Linked DNA regions of Prochlorococcus marinus str. NATL2A. The main gene of each other region encodes a partner of the protein of the gene in region 2 in a complex. Links are inferred from orthologs where the notes say so. Each region holds a gene or a part of one and is shown on either strand. Other genes may lie near its edges.

What was found. Proteins that work in one complex are often made in the same cells at the same time.
Region 1: the proteins of mfd (region 2) and uvrA are in contact, whole or in part, in a crystal structure (PDB 4DFC), measured with the Escherichia coli proteins. The link is inferred for Prochlorococcus marinus str. NATL2A from one-to-one orthologs.

What each region holds. Positions count from the first base shown.
Region 1 is NC_007335.2:1,833,603-1,840,909, reverse strand. Bases 3,223-6,693 are described here. They hold uvrA (excinuclease ABC subunit UvrA), read left to right. Parts: upstream 3,223-3,550; coding sequence 3,551-6,493; downstream 6,494-6,693. Other genes in these bases: PMN2A_RS09910 (HAD family hydrolase), read left to right, coding at 6,681-6,693; PMN2A_RS09920 (DNA repair protein RecN), read left to right, coding at 3,223-3,506. In the rest of the region: PMN2A_RS09925 (ABC1 kinase family protein), read right to left, coding at 1-1,745; more of PMN2A_RS09920, read left to right, coding at 1,821-3,222; more of PMN2A_RS09910, read left to right, coding at 6,694-7,307. UniProt on the Escherichia coli protein: The UvrABC repair system catalyzes the recognition and processing of DNA lesions. UvrA is an ATPase and a DNA-binding protein. A damage recognition complex composed of 2 UvrA and 2 UvrB subunits scans DNA for abnormalities.
Region 2 is NC_007335.2:911,685-920,987, forward strand. The notes cover bases 3,095-7,136. They hold mfd (transcription-repair coupling factor), read left to right. Parts: upstream 3,095-3,432; coding sequence 3,433-6,936; downstream 6,937-7,136. Other genes in these bases: PMN2A_RS04805 (hypothetical protein), read left to right, coding at 3,095-3,369; PMN2A_RS04815 (hypothetical protein), read left to right, coding at 6,982-7,136. Also shown: PMN2A_RS04790 (TldD/PmbA family protein), read left to right, coding at 1-864; fmt (methionyl-tRNA formyltransferase), read left to right, coding at 861-1,871; PMN2A_RS04800 (TerC family protein), read right to left, coding at 1,868-2,590; more of PMN2A_RS04805, read left to right, coding at 2,677-3,094; more of PMN2A_RS04815, read left to right, coding at 7,137-7,215; PMN2A_RS04820 (hypothetical protein), read right to left, coding at 7,223-7,531; PMN2A_RS04825 (methyltransferase domain-containing protein), read right to left, coding at 7,585-8,235; PMN2A_RS04830 (DUF4335 domain-containing protein), read right to left, coding at 8,360-8,959; PMN2A_RS04835 (DUF3038 domain-containing protein), read right to left, coding at 8,969-9,303. UniProt on the Escherichia coli protein: Couples transcription and DNA repair by recognizing RNA polymerase (RNAP) stalled at DNA lesions. Mediates ATP-dependent release of RNAP and its truncated transcript from the DNA, and recruitment of nucleotide excision repair machinery to the damaged site.

The DNA of each region.
Region 1 (7,307 bases), 920 kb from region 2 along the record:
AATTTCTTAAAAAGTATTTTTCTTTTAAAACCAGATTTCATTTTTGACATTTTAAACATTTTCTTTATTGAAGATATATTTAAAAGTTGTTTATTATTAATTTTATATGATTTTTCTATAGTCTTTGAACGAATTTTCGTCGGTAACTTTTCATTTAATCTAATTAAAGTTTTCCATCCAACAGAGTCTATTTTTGAAGCTAAGATATTTACTAATTCATTTCTAAGAAAAAGACCCTTTTTAGAAAATAAAAAATCAATTGTTTGATCTAATATTTTTTCTCCATCAAGTAGTTTTTCCTTTGTAGCGCTTTGTAGAAGATCGTCTAATCTTTCTAATTTTAGAGTATTTTCATCAAAAAGCATTTCTTTTAAACTATTTCTTAATTCTGGATTTTCATCTTCCATTAGTCTTCTTGCGAAATAAGGATATGCAGCTCCTAGTATTTTAAAATTAGGGTCAACACTTAGTGCTATGCCTTCTAAAGTAATTAAAGATCTGATTATTAGTGCATAATAAGGTGGTAATTTAAAAGGAAATTTATACATAATTCCAGACATATCATCTGTTACGGCTTTAAAATCCATTTTGTTTACGCCTATTTCCAAAGCAGTAGTAAATACACTTTCAAATGCTGGCGCAATTGGAGTTAAATCAACATCTTCAGAAAGAAATCCTAGTTGAACAAAATCATTAGAAAGTTTATCAAATCTCCTGTTGACAAGATGCACAACTGCTCTAATTAATCCAACCCTAGATTGTTGCGTAATATCACTCATCATCCCAAAATCTAAATAACATAATCGTCCATCTTTCATTGCTAAGATGTTCCCTGGGTGTGGATCGGCGTGAAAAAAACCGTGCTCAATAAGTTGCTGAAGACTACAACTTACTCCAATTTCCACCATTTCATTTGGATTAATTCCTAAATTTTTTACAGCTTCTATATTTGTTAATTTTGTCCCATCGATCCATTCCATTGTAAGCACTCTTCTACTTGTTGCTTTTCTATAAATTTTTGGTACTGCAATTTTATCATTTCCGCTATGAAGTTCTTTAAATTTTTCTGCATTATTTGCTTCATTAATGTAGTCCATTTCTTCAAATATTCTCTTACCTAGTTCGTCTATTAATGCAACTAGATCGCTTCTAATAATCCCTATATTATTTTTAAACCAGATTGCTATATTTCTTACTATATATAAATCTAAAGTTATTTGCTCTCTTAATCCTGGTCTTTGAATTTTAACAGCAACTTGCTCTCCACTTTTGAGTTTTGCTTTATGTACTTGACCTAAAGATGCAGCTGAAATCGGTTCTTTATCTATCTCTGCAAATATATTCTCTATTTTATTATCTAAATCTTGTTCAATACAAGCCATTGCGAGCTTACTATCAAAGCCAGGTAGTTGATCTTGAAGTTGTGCTAATTCTTCTAAAACAGTTGGCGGAACAATGTCTGGCCTAGTCGAGAGCGCTTGTCCAGCTTTAATGAATGCTGGTCCTAGATCTACCAGTAGTTTTGTAAATTCTTTCGCCCTAAAAGTTTTTCTTTCATCTTTGTCTAGAGAACCAATTAACTTTTCCCATCCAACGCCTAGCAAAAATAATCCAATTGGTAAAAGTGTTTGCCAGAGTCTTCGAAGTAGACGAATTGGATTTTTTTTGTAGATTGAGTCAATAGCCACCGGGTCATATGAAAGTAGACCTGAGGCTTCAATAAAATCGCTTAATTCTTCGGCCATTTTATTATGGCAAAGTTCTACCTCTCTTCTAATTCATTTTACTCTCAGTTTGCGTCTTTTTGGTTGCTTTGATTCATGTTAAACAGTCTTCGCTTTCAAAATATAGCTCTATTTGGGAATACAGAGATTGACTTTGAAAAGGGGTTTACTGCTTTTACTGGGCAAACTGGCTCAGGTAAATCAATATTTATTGATACCTTAAATGCTTTATTAGCTAATAAAAAAACTCCTCTAGATAATCGATTAGTTGCCGAAGGTTCTCTCTGTTCATCAATTGAGGGGGTTTTTTCTGTACTCCAAAACACAAAAAATTGGCTAATTAATCAAGAATTGGACATTGATGAAGAATTAATTGTGACAAGGGAATGGCGTTTAAAGGAAAATAAATATAAATCTAGATTTAGAATTAATGGCGTAATAGTTAATAGAGATCAAATATCAGAATTGAGATCCCTTTTATTAGATTTTACTCTACAAGGTGATACCTATATTTTAAATAATTCATTACATCAATTAAGTTTATTAGATTCTTTAGGTCTAAATTTAATTAAGGAATCGATTACTAAGGTAAAGCAAAATTGGAATATATGGAATGACTCTAATTTTAGATTAGAGGAAGCGCGAGTTAGAACTATGAATTCCAAAAAAGAGTTTGAGGAAATGAAATACATATATCAAGACTTAGATAAATTAGAATTAGAAGATCCTAACGAACAAATTAAGTTAGAGACTGATCAGAATCGTTTATCCAATATTCTAAGATTAAAAGAAGGCGTTAAATCATTATTAACTCGTTTAAATGAAAGTTTAGATGAGTACCCATCTATTTTAGACCATGCTGATTTCTGTATTAATGAATTAAAGAGTCTTTCTCAAATTGATTCTTCTTTAGAACCTATTTCTGAGTCTTTTTATACAATAACTAATAATCTTAATGATTTAATTTATCAAATTAATGATTACGAAAAAACATTAGATATTGATCCGTCTTTTTTAAATGATTTGCAAGTTAGATTATCTACTCTCAAATTTTATCAAAAAAAATATCAAAGAAATATATCAGATCTTATTCAGTATAAAAATGAGTTATTCAATTCTTTATCTCTGCAAGAAAGTTCTAATAGCATTAATGAGTACTCTTCTGATGAAAATAAAAAAAGAACTATAAGAGACAAATCTAATAAAGATTTATCAGTTATAAGAAAAAATATTGCTTCACAACTTGAAGAAAAATTGATTATTAGCTTAAAAAAATTAGGTATTCCTAATGTTCGCTTTAAAGTCGTCTTTGAAGAATGTGAACCAACAATCAATGGTATTGATAAAGTCAACTTTATGTTTTCAGCAAATCCAGGTATCCCTTTAGCGTCTCTTGCTGAAACAGCCTCTGGTGGAGAGAAGTCTAGGGTTCTTCTTGCAATAAAGGCAATATTTTCTACATTTGAAAATTGCAATTTATTGATTTTTGATGAAATTGATTCGGGTGTTAGTGGATCAATTAGTAGTTACGTAGCTAATTTGCTTTGTGAATTAGCAAATCATCGTCAAGTTTTTTGCGTGACTCATCAACCTTTAATTGCAGCATTTGCTGATAATCATTTTGCTTTAAAAAAGAGTGTTATCTCTGGTCACACAAAGTCTGATTTTATTAATTTAAGGGAAATCTCAGATAGGCAAAGGGAATTGGCTTTATTGGCTGGCGGTGAAATTGTAGAAGCGAATGCTTATGCGGCGAGCTTGCTGGAACATAAGGCTGCATGATGAGCATATCTTTTTATATAATTAACCATTAGTATTTTTCCCTAATGGGAAGTCCGAAACCTAATTCAAAAAAAAATGCATTAAATAATGGTTCTTCTAGCGAAGATGTCATAACTATTCGTGGTGCAAGGCAACATAATTTAAAAAACGTTGATTTATCTATTCCAAGAAATCAATTGGTTGTTTTTACAGGTGTTAGTGGAAGTGGTAAAAGTTCTTTAGCTTTTGATACTATTTTTGCTGAAGGGCAAAGACGTTATGTGGAGAGTTTGTCTGCTTATGCAAGGCAATTTTTAGGTCAGGTTGATAAACCAGACGTTGATTCAATTGAAGGTTTATCACCAGCAATTTCAATTGATCAAAAATCAACAAGTCATAATCCGCGTTCAACAGTTGGAACAGTTACGGAGATACAAGATTATTTTCGTTTGCTTTTTGGAAGAGCCGGGGAACCTCATTGCCCTGAGTGCTCTAGGCCAATTAAGCCCCAAAGTATAGATGAGATGGTTGATCAAATTAAGACTCTTCCCGAAGGATCTAGATATCAATTACTTGCACCAGTCGTCAGAGGTAAAAAGGGAACACACTCAAAATTATTATCTGGACTTGCTGCAGAAGGGTTTGTTCGAGTAAGAATTAATAAAGAAGTGAGAGAGTTGGCAGATAATATTGAATTAGATAAAAATCAAGTTCATTCTATTGAAGTAGTGGTTGATAGATTGATTGCGAGAGAGGGTATCGAAGAGAGATTAACTGATTCATTAAGCACTACTTTGAAAAGGGGAGATGGTTTAGCAATCGTTGAAGTAGTCCCTAAAAAGAACGAAGAACTTCCTAAAGGTATTGAAAAAGAAAGATTATTTTCTGAGAATTTCGCTTGTCCAGTTCATGGGGCGGTAATTGAGGAATTATCTCCAAGATTATTTTCATTTAACAGCCCATATGGAGCTTGTCCTGATTGTCATGGTTTAGGTCATTTGAAAAAATTTACTTGTGAGAGGGTTGTACCTGACCCATCTTTACCGGTTTATGCTGCTGTTGCACCCTGGAGTGATAAAGATAATTCATATTATTTTTCATTATTATTTTCAGTTGGCGAGGCATTTGGTTTTGAAATAAAAACTCCTTGGAAAGATTTAAAAGAGGAGCAAAAAAATATTTTGTTAAATGGTAGTAAGGAACCTATTTTAATAAAAGTAGATAGTAGATATAAGCAAGATTCGGGATTTAAAAGACCTTTTGAAGGTATTTTACCTATTTTAGAAAGACAATTACAGGATGCGAACGGAGAAGCTGTTCGCCAAAAGTTAGAGAAATACCTTGAACTAGTTCCATGTGCAAGCTGTCATGGTAAGAGGTTACGTCCGGAAGCACTTGCTGTAAAGCTTGGGCCTTTTGCCATAACTGATCTCACTTCATCAAGTGTTTCTACCACTCTTGAGAATGTTGAAGAATTAATGGGTTTAGAAACAACTAATAATTCAAAGCAATTACTTTCTAATAAACAAAAGAAGATTGGGGAATTAGTCCTCAAAGAAATTCGATTACGGCTTCAATTTCTGTTAGATGTTGGACTTGATTATTTAACTTTAGATAGGCCCGCAATGACTTTATCTGGGGGGGAAGCTCAAAGAATACGCCTTGCTACGCAAATAGGTGCTGGTTTAACAGGAGTTCTTTATGTGTTAGATGAACCTAGTATTGGACTACATCAAAGAGATAATGATCGATTATTGTCTACATTAAAAAAGCTACGTGATCTAGGTAATACTTTGGTGGTTGTAGAACATGATGAAGACACGATAAGATCAGCTGATCATTTGGTAGACATTGGACCTGGTGCAGGTGTGCATGGAGGTGAAATTATAGCTCAAGGATCTTTGGATAATTTGTTGACAGCAAAAAAATCATTGACGGGTGCTTATCTTAGCGGGCGCTCATCTATTCCTACTCCTACTAGCAGGAGAGATTCAGTACAAAGAAAATTACGTTTGATTGATTGTAATAAAAATAATTTAAAAAATGTTTCAGTTGATTTTCCATTAGGCAGATTAGTTGCTGTTACTGGAGTAAGTGGAAGTGGTAAAAGTACTCTGATAAATGAATTACTTCATCCTGCTTTAAATCACTCTCTAGGCTTGAAAGTTCCTTTTCCAAAAGGATTAAAAGAACTGAAAGGTATTAAATCTATTGATAAAGTTATTGTTATTGATCAATCTCCAATTGGTAGAACCCCAAGATCTAATACTGCTACTTATACAGGTGCATTTGATCCTATACGCCAACTTTTTGCAACCTCTGTTGAAGCAAAAGCCAGAGGATATCAAGCAGGTCAATTTAGTTTTAACGTTAAAGGTGGAAGATGCGAAGCATGTCGTGGTCAAGGTGTAAATGTAATTGAGATGAATTTTCTTCCTGATGTGTATGTTCAATGTGATGTATGTAAAGGAGCTCGATTTAATCGCGAGACATTACAAGTCAAATATAAAAACTATTCTATTTCCGATGTCTTAGAAATGACTGTCGAGCAAGCAGTTGATGTTTTTTCTGCTATACCTCAAGCTGCAGATCGATTAAGGACGCTTTTAGATGTTGGGCTTGGATATATTAAACTTGGTCAACCTGCTCCAACACTATCTGGAGGAGAAGCTCAAAGAGTAAAACTTGCCACTGAGCTATCTAGAAGAGCTACTGGTAAAACTCTTTATTTAATCGATGAGCCTACAACTGGGTTAAGTTTTTATGACGTTCATAAATTAATGGATGTTATTCAGAGATTGGTAGACAAAGGGAACTCAATTATTGTTATCGAGCATAATTTAGATGTTATTAGGTGTTCAGATTGGATTATTGATATGGGCCCTGAAGGAGGTAATAGAGGAGGAGAGATTATTGCTATGGGAACTCCTGAAGAAGTGGCAACAAATAAAAATAGTCATACAGGTGATTATTTAAAAAAAGTTTTAGAAATGCACTCTTCTAGATAGTTTAATTTTTTCATTTTTGTACACATTCCTTAATATTAAATATTGCTTTTTGATTCTTTCAATTTTTAAAACTCTAAATATCAAGTGATAGACAGAATATTAAAAAACTTAATTACTTATAAGTTTATTTTTATACTTTCTTTAGATTTAATGAGTAATAAATGAATTAAGAATCCAGAATATCTTATTGAGGTTTTGCTTGGGGCTAAGACTTTTACATTTAAATTTGCATGGTTTAATCCGTTCACATGATCTTGAGTTAGGTAGAGACTCAGATACTGGAGGACAAACTTTATATGTTTTAGAATTAGTAAAAGGACTTGCAGCAAGACCAGAAGTTGAAAAAGTCGAACTTATTACAAGATTAATTAATGATAGGAAAGTATCTTCTGACTACTCGAATCCTGTTGAAAAGATATCAAGTTGTGCTGAAATTATTCGATTGCCTTTTGGTCCAAAGCGTTATGTAAGGAAGGAGTTGTTATGGCCTTACTTAGATGATTTAGCTGATCGCATAGTTGAAAGATTGCAAAAAGAAAATAAATTCCCTGATTGGATTCATGCTCATTATGCCGATGCTGGTTATGTAGGAGCATTGGTTAGTCGAAGATTAGGATTACCATTAGTTTTTACGGGCCATTCATTGGGCCGTGAAAAACTGAGAAGATTATTGGCTGCTGGAATTGATCATGATCATATAGAGCAAACTTATTCAATTAGCAAAAGAATTGATGCAGAGGAATTAGCTTTAGCACATTCAAATTTACTTATCACAAGCACTAAGCAGGAATCTGATGAACAGTACGCTCGTTAT
Region 2 (9,303 bases):
AATAGACATATGAAATTATCACAATCTTCTATATATTTGTATGCCAAGGCTGAGGAACAAAATAAGAAGCCTAGAAGTGCAGGGGGGATAAGAATAAACTCTAATTTAGAAGAACTTGATATTGATTCATGTATAAGTGAAACATCTGATAAGTTAATTAGTCATTTAGATTATAAATCAATAGAAACAAACAAGTATCTTGTTTGTTTTACTCCTGAGGCTTTTCTTCAACTAATAAGTGCATTTAGTTCTATGTTTAATGCACGGTCTATTATTGATGGACTAAGTTTAATGAAAGAAGACTCACTAGGTAATCAAATTTCAGTTCCAAATTTAAACATAAGCGACGAAGGTCTTCATCCTAAAAATGTTGGAGCTTTTAGTTTTGATGGTGAAGGAACACCAACACAAAATATCCAATTGGTCACAAACGGAATTTTGACTCAACTACTTCATTCAGAGGCAACAGCAAGGAAATTTGGCGTTAGACCTACAGGGCATGCGGGTTTAGGCGCTAAGGTATCTGTTTCTCCAGATTGGCTAGTCGTAAGCAAAAGTGAATCTGAAATGGATAAAGATGAAAGTCTAAGCATTAAAAATACAATCAAAGAATATATATTGATAGATGAGTTATCTGCGATTCATTCTGGAGTCAAGGCTAGTCAAGGGTCCTTCTCCTTGCCCTTTGATGGATGGATAGTTAATGATGGGAAGAAGACATCAATTGAAGCCGCTACAGTTGCTGGAGATATTTTAAAAGTTTTATCAAGTATTCTAAAAATTGAAGATGAACAGATAGTTACACATCAAGGCATCAGCCCTCATGTTTGGGTTGAGAACATGTCAATTACTGGGGAAGCGTGAAGATTGTTTTTTGGGGAACGCCTAAATATGCCGCAGAAAATTTAAAAACCATCGCTAAGGCCGGCTACGAAGTTATAGCTGTAGTTACTCAACCAGACAGAAAGCGTGGAAGGGGCAAAAAATTGTCACCTTCTCCAGTAAAAGAAGCAGCTGAAGAACTATCCATACCTGTCTATGCAACAAATTCAATAAGTAAAGATCAAAAAACAAAAGAGATACTCCTGAATTTGAAGGCTGATGTTTATCTAGTTGTTGCTTTTGGTCAAATTCTTCCAAAAGAAATATTAGATCAGCCAAAACTTGGATGCTGGAATAGCCACGCTTCTCTGCTTCCTGTTTGGAGAGGAGCTGCACCAATTCAGTGGAGCATAATTAATGCTGATGCCAAGACAGGTATTTGTATTATGTCAATGGAAGAAGGCTTAGATACAGGACCAGTTATTGAACAAGAGTCAACAGTTATAAAAGATTCAGATAATCTTGAGATACTTACGAATAGACTATCGGTAATGTCATCAAAACTTTTACTTAAGTCACTTGAAAAAATAAAGCTAACCAAAGGATTAAACAAATCATCAAGACTTAAACAATTGAATGCAATTGAGCAGAGAAATTTAAATGGTATTCCAAGTTATGCAAGACAAATAACAAAAGAAGACAATTTAATAGATTGGAATCAAGATGCAAGAAAGATATTAAAAAAAATTCAAGGATTATACCCCAATGCTTATACATTGTATAATGGTAAAAGAATAAAGATTTTAGATGCAATTATATCTTGCGATAATAATCAATCTAAAGAAAGTCAAGATATAAAAAATCAATCAAAATCAAATAGAATACCTGGAGAAATATTTATGATAAATAAACAAATTGGTATAAAAATAATGACAAATGATTTTCCTGTTCTAATTAAATATGCACAGTTAGAAGGCAAAAAAGCAACAGACAGTTATACGTTATCAATCCAGTCAAATCTTAGCATCAATGATAAACTTGGAATCTAAACATTACTAATAGAACTATTCTTCTTTGAAAAGCCCCAAATGAAAAGAAATAACATTACCAAGAAGAATAAATATTCAGGTATAACTAATTTGAATAAAACTAATTGAATGATTAACTTTAATCCAATAAGTCCAACTGCAATATAACCAGCTTTTTCTAAATTAATATATATCTCAAGCCATTTAATAAATAGTCCAGATGTGAAACGTAATGCGATAACTCCGATAATTGCTCCAGTAATCACTAAAAGGAATTGATCGCTTATTGCGACAGCTGCTGTAATACTATCTATAGAAAAAGCTAAATCAGTTACTGACAATAGAAGAATTACCTTAAATAATGAAATATTAGATTGTTCACTATTTTCGATTAAATTTTGATTAGAGCCATTATTGTTCAAAGATAAAAACTTTGAAATTGAAAGAGAAATCAAATAAATACCACCAATAAGCTTAACTGGCCAAAAGTTTAAGAAAAATTGAGCCGTAAGAATTACAAGTATTCTTAATAATAAAGCGATAAATATACCAATATTTAGTGCTTTTCTTTGCAGATTAATATTATTCAGATTCTTAGTTATTGAGGCAAGAGCCACTGCGTTATCAGCTGACAATACAAGCTCTAATGAAACAATAACAGGCAAAAGAGGAGCAAGTTCAACCCATCTATCAATACCATCCAGTAAAGGAGTTAAGGATCTGAGAGATGCTGAATCCATTAAATTAAAGAAAAAGAGCTATTAATATTGTCTGTTTGGTATATGTTAACTCTAATTATTCAATTCAGTGCTAAGTCAATAGGGTTATGAGAATCGAATCAAAGCTTTGCCACATATCAGAAAATAAAGCTGTTGTTCAAGTAAATGGTTGGCTTAATGACAGAAATTTAGGAAGTGCTCTAGCAGAGGGGCCAACAGTAGAAGTTGCAGAAGATAAAGCCATATCAAGACTGAATGAAAGGATAAATGCAGTCACAAAAGATGTGTCGAGTATTAATACTAATAATGAACATAAAACCAAAACTCCATTAAGAATTGAACTTCCTAATAGTGAAAAGGTTGAATTACCTAAAAGAGAAAAGGTTGAAGATATTAATATCAATCATGAGCCAAATGATTGGAGTAGCGAATTAACAGCGATAGATGCAGAAATTGAACGGCTAAAATGGTCCAGAGATGATGAAATAAATTTCCTAGAAAAAAAATTAGGTTATAATAATCGAAATAAAATAACTAGCTATGCTGATATAGTGAAGTATCTATGTCTATTAAAAAAGACTGATATTCCAAATCAATTCAAAGTATCAAATGGGAATCTCAATACTTTAATAGAAGAGTCTGACATTATACTTAGGGATTTATCATGGGATCATAAACAGGGACGAGAATTTCTACAAAAGGAGTTTAATGTTTTAACTAGAAAGGAACTTAGTGAAACACAATTAGTATCATTCGTTGAGAAGCTAAAATTGATTCGAAATGAATATCTAGCTCATTAAGCCTTCTCAATAAGACAATTAAAATGTTAGGGTTAATTAGATAAAAATAAGTAAAAAAGAATAGTGTCCTTAGAGTCAATAGCAAAATATTTAGAAAACCATCATTTAACAACTGAGTTGATTGAACGAACAAATAGAGAAGAAAGATTAATATTAACAGGAGCATCGCGGACAGCAAAGGCATTAATAACAACTTCGCTTGCTAAAAATGAGTCCAAAAGATTATTAGTAATTGTCCCAACATTAGAAGATGCAACTAGATGGTATCCCCTTGTAAAAGATTGCGGTTGGACTAAGACATGTTTATATCCAACAAGTGAAGTCTCACCATATGAAACTACGCAGGTTACTTCAGAAATCATTTGGGGTCAATTACAAGTACTAAGCGATATATTGGAATTAAAAGATGATGAGAATATCGCAATAATTGCAACAGAAAGATCTTTACAACCACATCTGCCCCCATTTGAACACCTTAGAGAAAAGTGTATTAAATTAAACGTAGGTGATGAAATAAATCTAAGTGATTTATCTTTAAAATTGAGTGAAAGTGGATATATCAAGTCTAATAATATAGATCAAGAAGGAACATGGACAAGACGTGGAGATATTATTGATATTTACCCTGTTAGTAGTGAACTTCCAATTAGATTAGAGCTATTTGGTGATCTATTAGATAAGATTAAAGAATTTGATCCAATTTCACAAAGGTCATTAGATCAAATCAACAATGTATGCATAACACCCACGGGTTTTGATCCACTAATCATTAATAAGCTTATATCAACTGACAACAAGGATATATCGAGTTTATTTACTAATGATGAGTTCTCTGAGTTAGTAGATTCAAATAAATTGGATTCAGCAAAGAAATATTTAGGAGTTGCATTTGACAAGCCTTCATCATTATTAGATTACTTAGATGATAAGACATTTATTGTGGTTGATGAGAGGTTTCAAGGTATATCTCATGGGAAAGCTTGGTATAATATTGTTAATGATAATTATACAGATGTAATTACTACTATAAAAGGTAGTGAAGCAACAAAAACTATATTTAAACCTAATCTTCATAAAGACATTAATGATATATATGATTCTCTAAATAATTATAAAGGTATTGATATAACAGATTTAGAAGACACTACAAAGAAAACGAATGTTTTTAGTATTTCAAGCAAAGTTCATAATTGGCTGCCTAATCAATACGGTAAAATAAGTTTATCTTTAAAAGATTACATCAAGAATAAATATTCTATTTGGATAATTTCAGCACAACCTAGTCGTGCAGTTTCTTTGTTAGAAGAACATGAATGTATCTCAAAGTTTATACCTAATAATACCGATCTTAATGGTATCAAAAATATTATCGATGACAATATTCCAGTAGCTATTAAAAATAAAAATGAGGGTGAAATTGAAGGATTTTATCTTCCTGCATGGAAAATTGCACTATTAACGGATAAGGAGTTTTTCGGACAACAAAATATTTCTACGACTGGTTATATAAGAAGAAGAAAACAATCTCAAAGTAAAAAGATAGATCCTAATAAGATGAAACCAGGCGATTATGTTGTTCATAGAAATCATGGAATTGGTTTATTTCAGAAAATTGAAAAATTAAATATTAATGGAGAGTCAAGAGATTATTTGGTAATAAAATATATGGATGGAAAGCTAAGTGTTGCTGCAGATCAACTTGGAAGTCTAGGTAGGTATAGAAGTTCAAATGCAAAGACTCCTACAATTAGTAAATTAGGAGGAGCTAATTGGAACAAAATAAAGGAAAAGGCAAAGAAATCCGTTAAAAAAGTTGCTATTGATTTAATTAAGTTATATGCAGAAAGAAGTAAAGAAAAAGGGTATAAATTCCCATGTGATGGGCCCTGGCAAAACGAATTAGAAGACTCATTTCCATACGCACTTACACCTGATCAAGCAACAGCTACATCTCAAGTTAAATCTGATATGGAAAGTGAAAAGCCTATGGATAGATTAGTTTGCGGCGATGTTGGATTTGGGAAAACAGAAGTTGCTATACGAGCAATATTTAAGGCTATTACCTCAGGAAAACAAATAGCTTTATTAGCACCAACGACTGTATTATCTCAACAACATTGGAGAACTATTTCTGATCGATTTGCTCCTTATCCTATAAAAGTTTCATTACTCAATAGATTTAAAACAAATAGTGAAAAAAAACATATAGTTAGTGGCCTGAAAGATGGACAAATTGATGCAGTTGTTGGTACACATCAGCTCTTGAACAAAAAATTAGTTTATAAGGACTTGGGACTTCTAGTTATAGATGAAGAACAACGTTTTGGAGTTAATCAAAAAGAGAAAATAAAGGAATTAAAAAAAAGTGTAGATGTATTAACCCTTTCAGCGACTCCAATTCCAAGAACACTCTATATGAGTCTTTCTGGTGTCCGTGAAATGAGTTTAATAACAACACCGCCTCCCCTACGAAGGCCAATTAAAACACACTTAGCACCCCTCGATAATGAAATAATAAGAAGTGCAATTTCACAAGAGATTGATAGAGGTGGACAAATATTTTATATTGTTCCTCGAATAAAAGGAATAGAAGATGTAGCAGAGAAATTAAAAATTATGATCCCAAATGTGAAATTATTGATTGCACATGGTCAAATGGAGGAGGGAGCATTAGAGAATGCAATGCTTGCATTTAATGCAGGAGAAGCCGATATTTTGCTTTGTACAACTATTGTAGAAAGTGGATTAGATATTCCTAGAGTAAATACTATTTTAATTGAAGATTCTCACAAGTTTGGTTTATCTCAACTTTACCAATTGAGAGGCAGAGTAGGCCGAAGTGGAGTACAAGCACATGCTTGGTTATTTTATCCAAGCGATGAGAAATTAAATGAGACATCAAGGCAACGTTTAAAGGCTATAAAAGAATTTAGTGATTTGGGCAGTGGTTATCAGTTAGCCATGAGGGACATGGAAATTAGAGGCGTTGGAAATATCTTAGGTATTGAACAAAGCGGACAAATGGAAACAATAGGATTTGATTTGTATATGGAATTATTACAGGAAACTATTGCCGAAATACAGGGGCAAGACATTCCTAGTGTTGACGATACTCAAATAGATCTACCTGTGACAGCTTTTATACCAGGAGATTGGATAACTGATCCAGATGAAAAAATAAATGCATATAGATTAGCCACACAATGCGAAAACAATGATTCATTAGTTCAATTTGCTAGCAACTTGGTTGATAGATATGGAACATTACCAAAAGCAGTTGAATCATTAATAGAAGTAATGAAATTAAAAATAATCGCTAAAAAGTGTGGCTTCTCAAGAATCAAGTTATCCAAACCAAATGTTGAGCTTGAGACAATGATGGATGAGCCAGCATTCAAGTTACTAAGAAAAGGTTTGGCTAATCACCTTCATGGAAGATTTATTTATAAGAAAGGGGATAAGTGTTCAACGGTGACTATTCGAGGGCTCGGAATCTTGGATAGCGATAAACTTCTAGATCAATTAACTGAATGGCTAAAACTTATGAATTCAGAAATAAACGCTTAATAAATCAAATTTTCAATTCAGTAAAACAAGCGGTCAATTATTCAATTGGTTGAACAAAATGCCTTAAAAGTAAAAGATTGCTATAGTCACCAAAATTTGAGTATTTTTACCTTGGGTGAAGTAATAGAAATTAGTTCAAACCAATATGGACTCAGCCTTTTTAGCGGAATGATAAGTCTTTTAGCATTAGGGGTGTATACACTTTTGACTGTAGACGCCGGAAACGACGATGATGATTCTGACTCTGGAAGTGGTGGCTTGATGCAACCAGTCAATTAATTGAAGATCAATTAGTTATTAGGTTTGAAAGCCTCTCTCTAAAATCACCCTTAGCAATACCACCTTTAAGCTCACCAATAATCTCAAATTCTCCCTCCGGATCATTAACTAATAGATAAGTAGGCCAGCCCATACCTTCTTTTGTAGGATATTGCTTTAATAATATTGGTCTATATTTTCTATAAACCACTGTATCTTGTAGTTTTACGCTAATAAATTCTATACCTAATTCGGTCGCAACTTTAGAATCAAAGAAGCTCATCCTGTGACAAGTTCCACAATCCTCAGAACTAAATTTAATTAGAGAACAGGACATAAAAAAAAACTATTATGAATTTATACTAAATACAAGTATTCATAAAAAGTAGATCAGTAATTAGACTTATTGTTTCTTGCAATCACTGAAAAAAAAGGATCACTCTCTGATGAGTAAAACCCAAAAAGCTTTTTATCTTGAGTTTTCTCATTTAATATTTTTTCTATCCTCCATCCATTAGAAGTAAGGACACTAGTTACATATTCAATTCTTTTTTCCTCTGACGAATATGTCCAGATGTTTGGAGCTTTTGTCCAGAATGCTCGATTAGTGAAGGAGATTATCAATAATGAATCAGATTTGATAACCCTTGATAGTTCTAATGAAACTTTTTCAGGATATTGAAGATATTGCCAGCCTGCAACAATTAATCCAACATCAACAGAAGAATCTTCAATTGGCATATTTTGTTTCTTATTTAAATTTTGTACGAAGAACCTATCAAGTCTTTCATTAGAACTTAACTCAGCTTCATTCATTCCATGACCAATAACTTTTTTATAACTAATATTAGATGGTAAATGACTTACCCAACTACTCATTAAATCTAAAATAATGTGATGATTAAGCAGATACTCAGTGTATAAACTTGTCAGCCTATTTCTGAATGAATCGCTAAGGTGATGAACAAATCTTGGCTGTTGATAAAAGATTTCATCGTCACTAATATCACACTTATTCCTATCGTATGATGAGAGTTTCATCCTAATCAATATATTTCGTTAATACTAGTAGAGTTTTAATGTATTAGCGTATATATAAGTAAATTAATAGACAATATATCAATCTAAAGCCAATTAATAGATTATTATTTAGTTAATATAAACCTTATTCATTTATAGTTTGAGATGATTTAGTAGGTTCGCTCAGATCAAATTTATTATTGGTAGGGATCAATAACATAAGGGAGCTTGTAGATAAAAATAAAATGAATGCATAAAATAAAGCAAATCTTTTCTTTGATTTATAAGCACTAGAATTAATATATCTCTTGCTGTAAGGTCTATCTAAAGTGATATTCCAATTAAGGTTAAATCTGGAATCAAACCTCAATAGATCTAAACATTGAGTAAGATCAGACAATTCTGAATCATCTAATATAATTTCTAGAGGCTTAACATCTTTCTTTGTACTATTAAGACGTAATTTATGACTACTGCCAAATGGAGAGATCATTACAATATTTTTTTTTGATATAAATGTTTTTCGAATTCCAGAGATATACGACCGTGAATATTGAAGAATTACTTGCATCAAGTTTTCAAGATGTTCCTTTTCACCCTCTAGTGTAGGTGAGCCGATTATTTTCAATGTCCATGAAGATAAGATACCAATAGTATTCTCTGAGTCTCCATTTGAAACATCTGGCATACCATCTAGTTCTAGAGATGAAGAGTTTTGATCAAATCTATAAGATAAATTAATCATTTATATAAACTAAGATTGGTGATATAAAGAAGCTTTAAGTCGACAAGCACCACCTTTTCCACAAGACAAAGAAAGAATGACTAATAACTCTCTAAAAAATTCATGCTTATCATCATTTAATAAGGAGATTATATAACTACGCTTCAAATTCATCCTCTCGGATATAAGTGACTTAAGACGTGAACTAAATAAAATCCATCGCTCTTGATTCAGTGTCTTAGATTCTTTGGAGGAAAGTAATTGCCTAATAAGAGGATAAAGGTTTTCTGCCATGGAAGAAATAAGTTCAACAAGAGAATCTATCTGCTCAAATGAGAGTGATGAAAAGGTGTGACTTTTCCTCA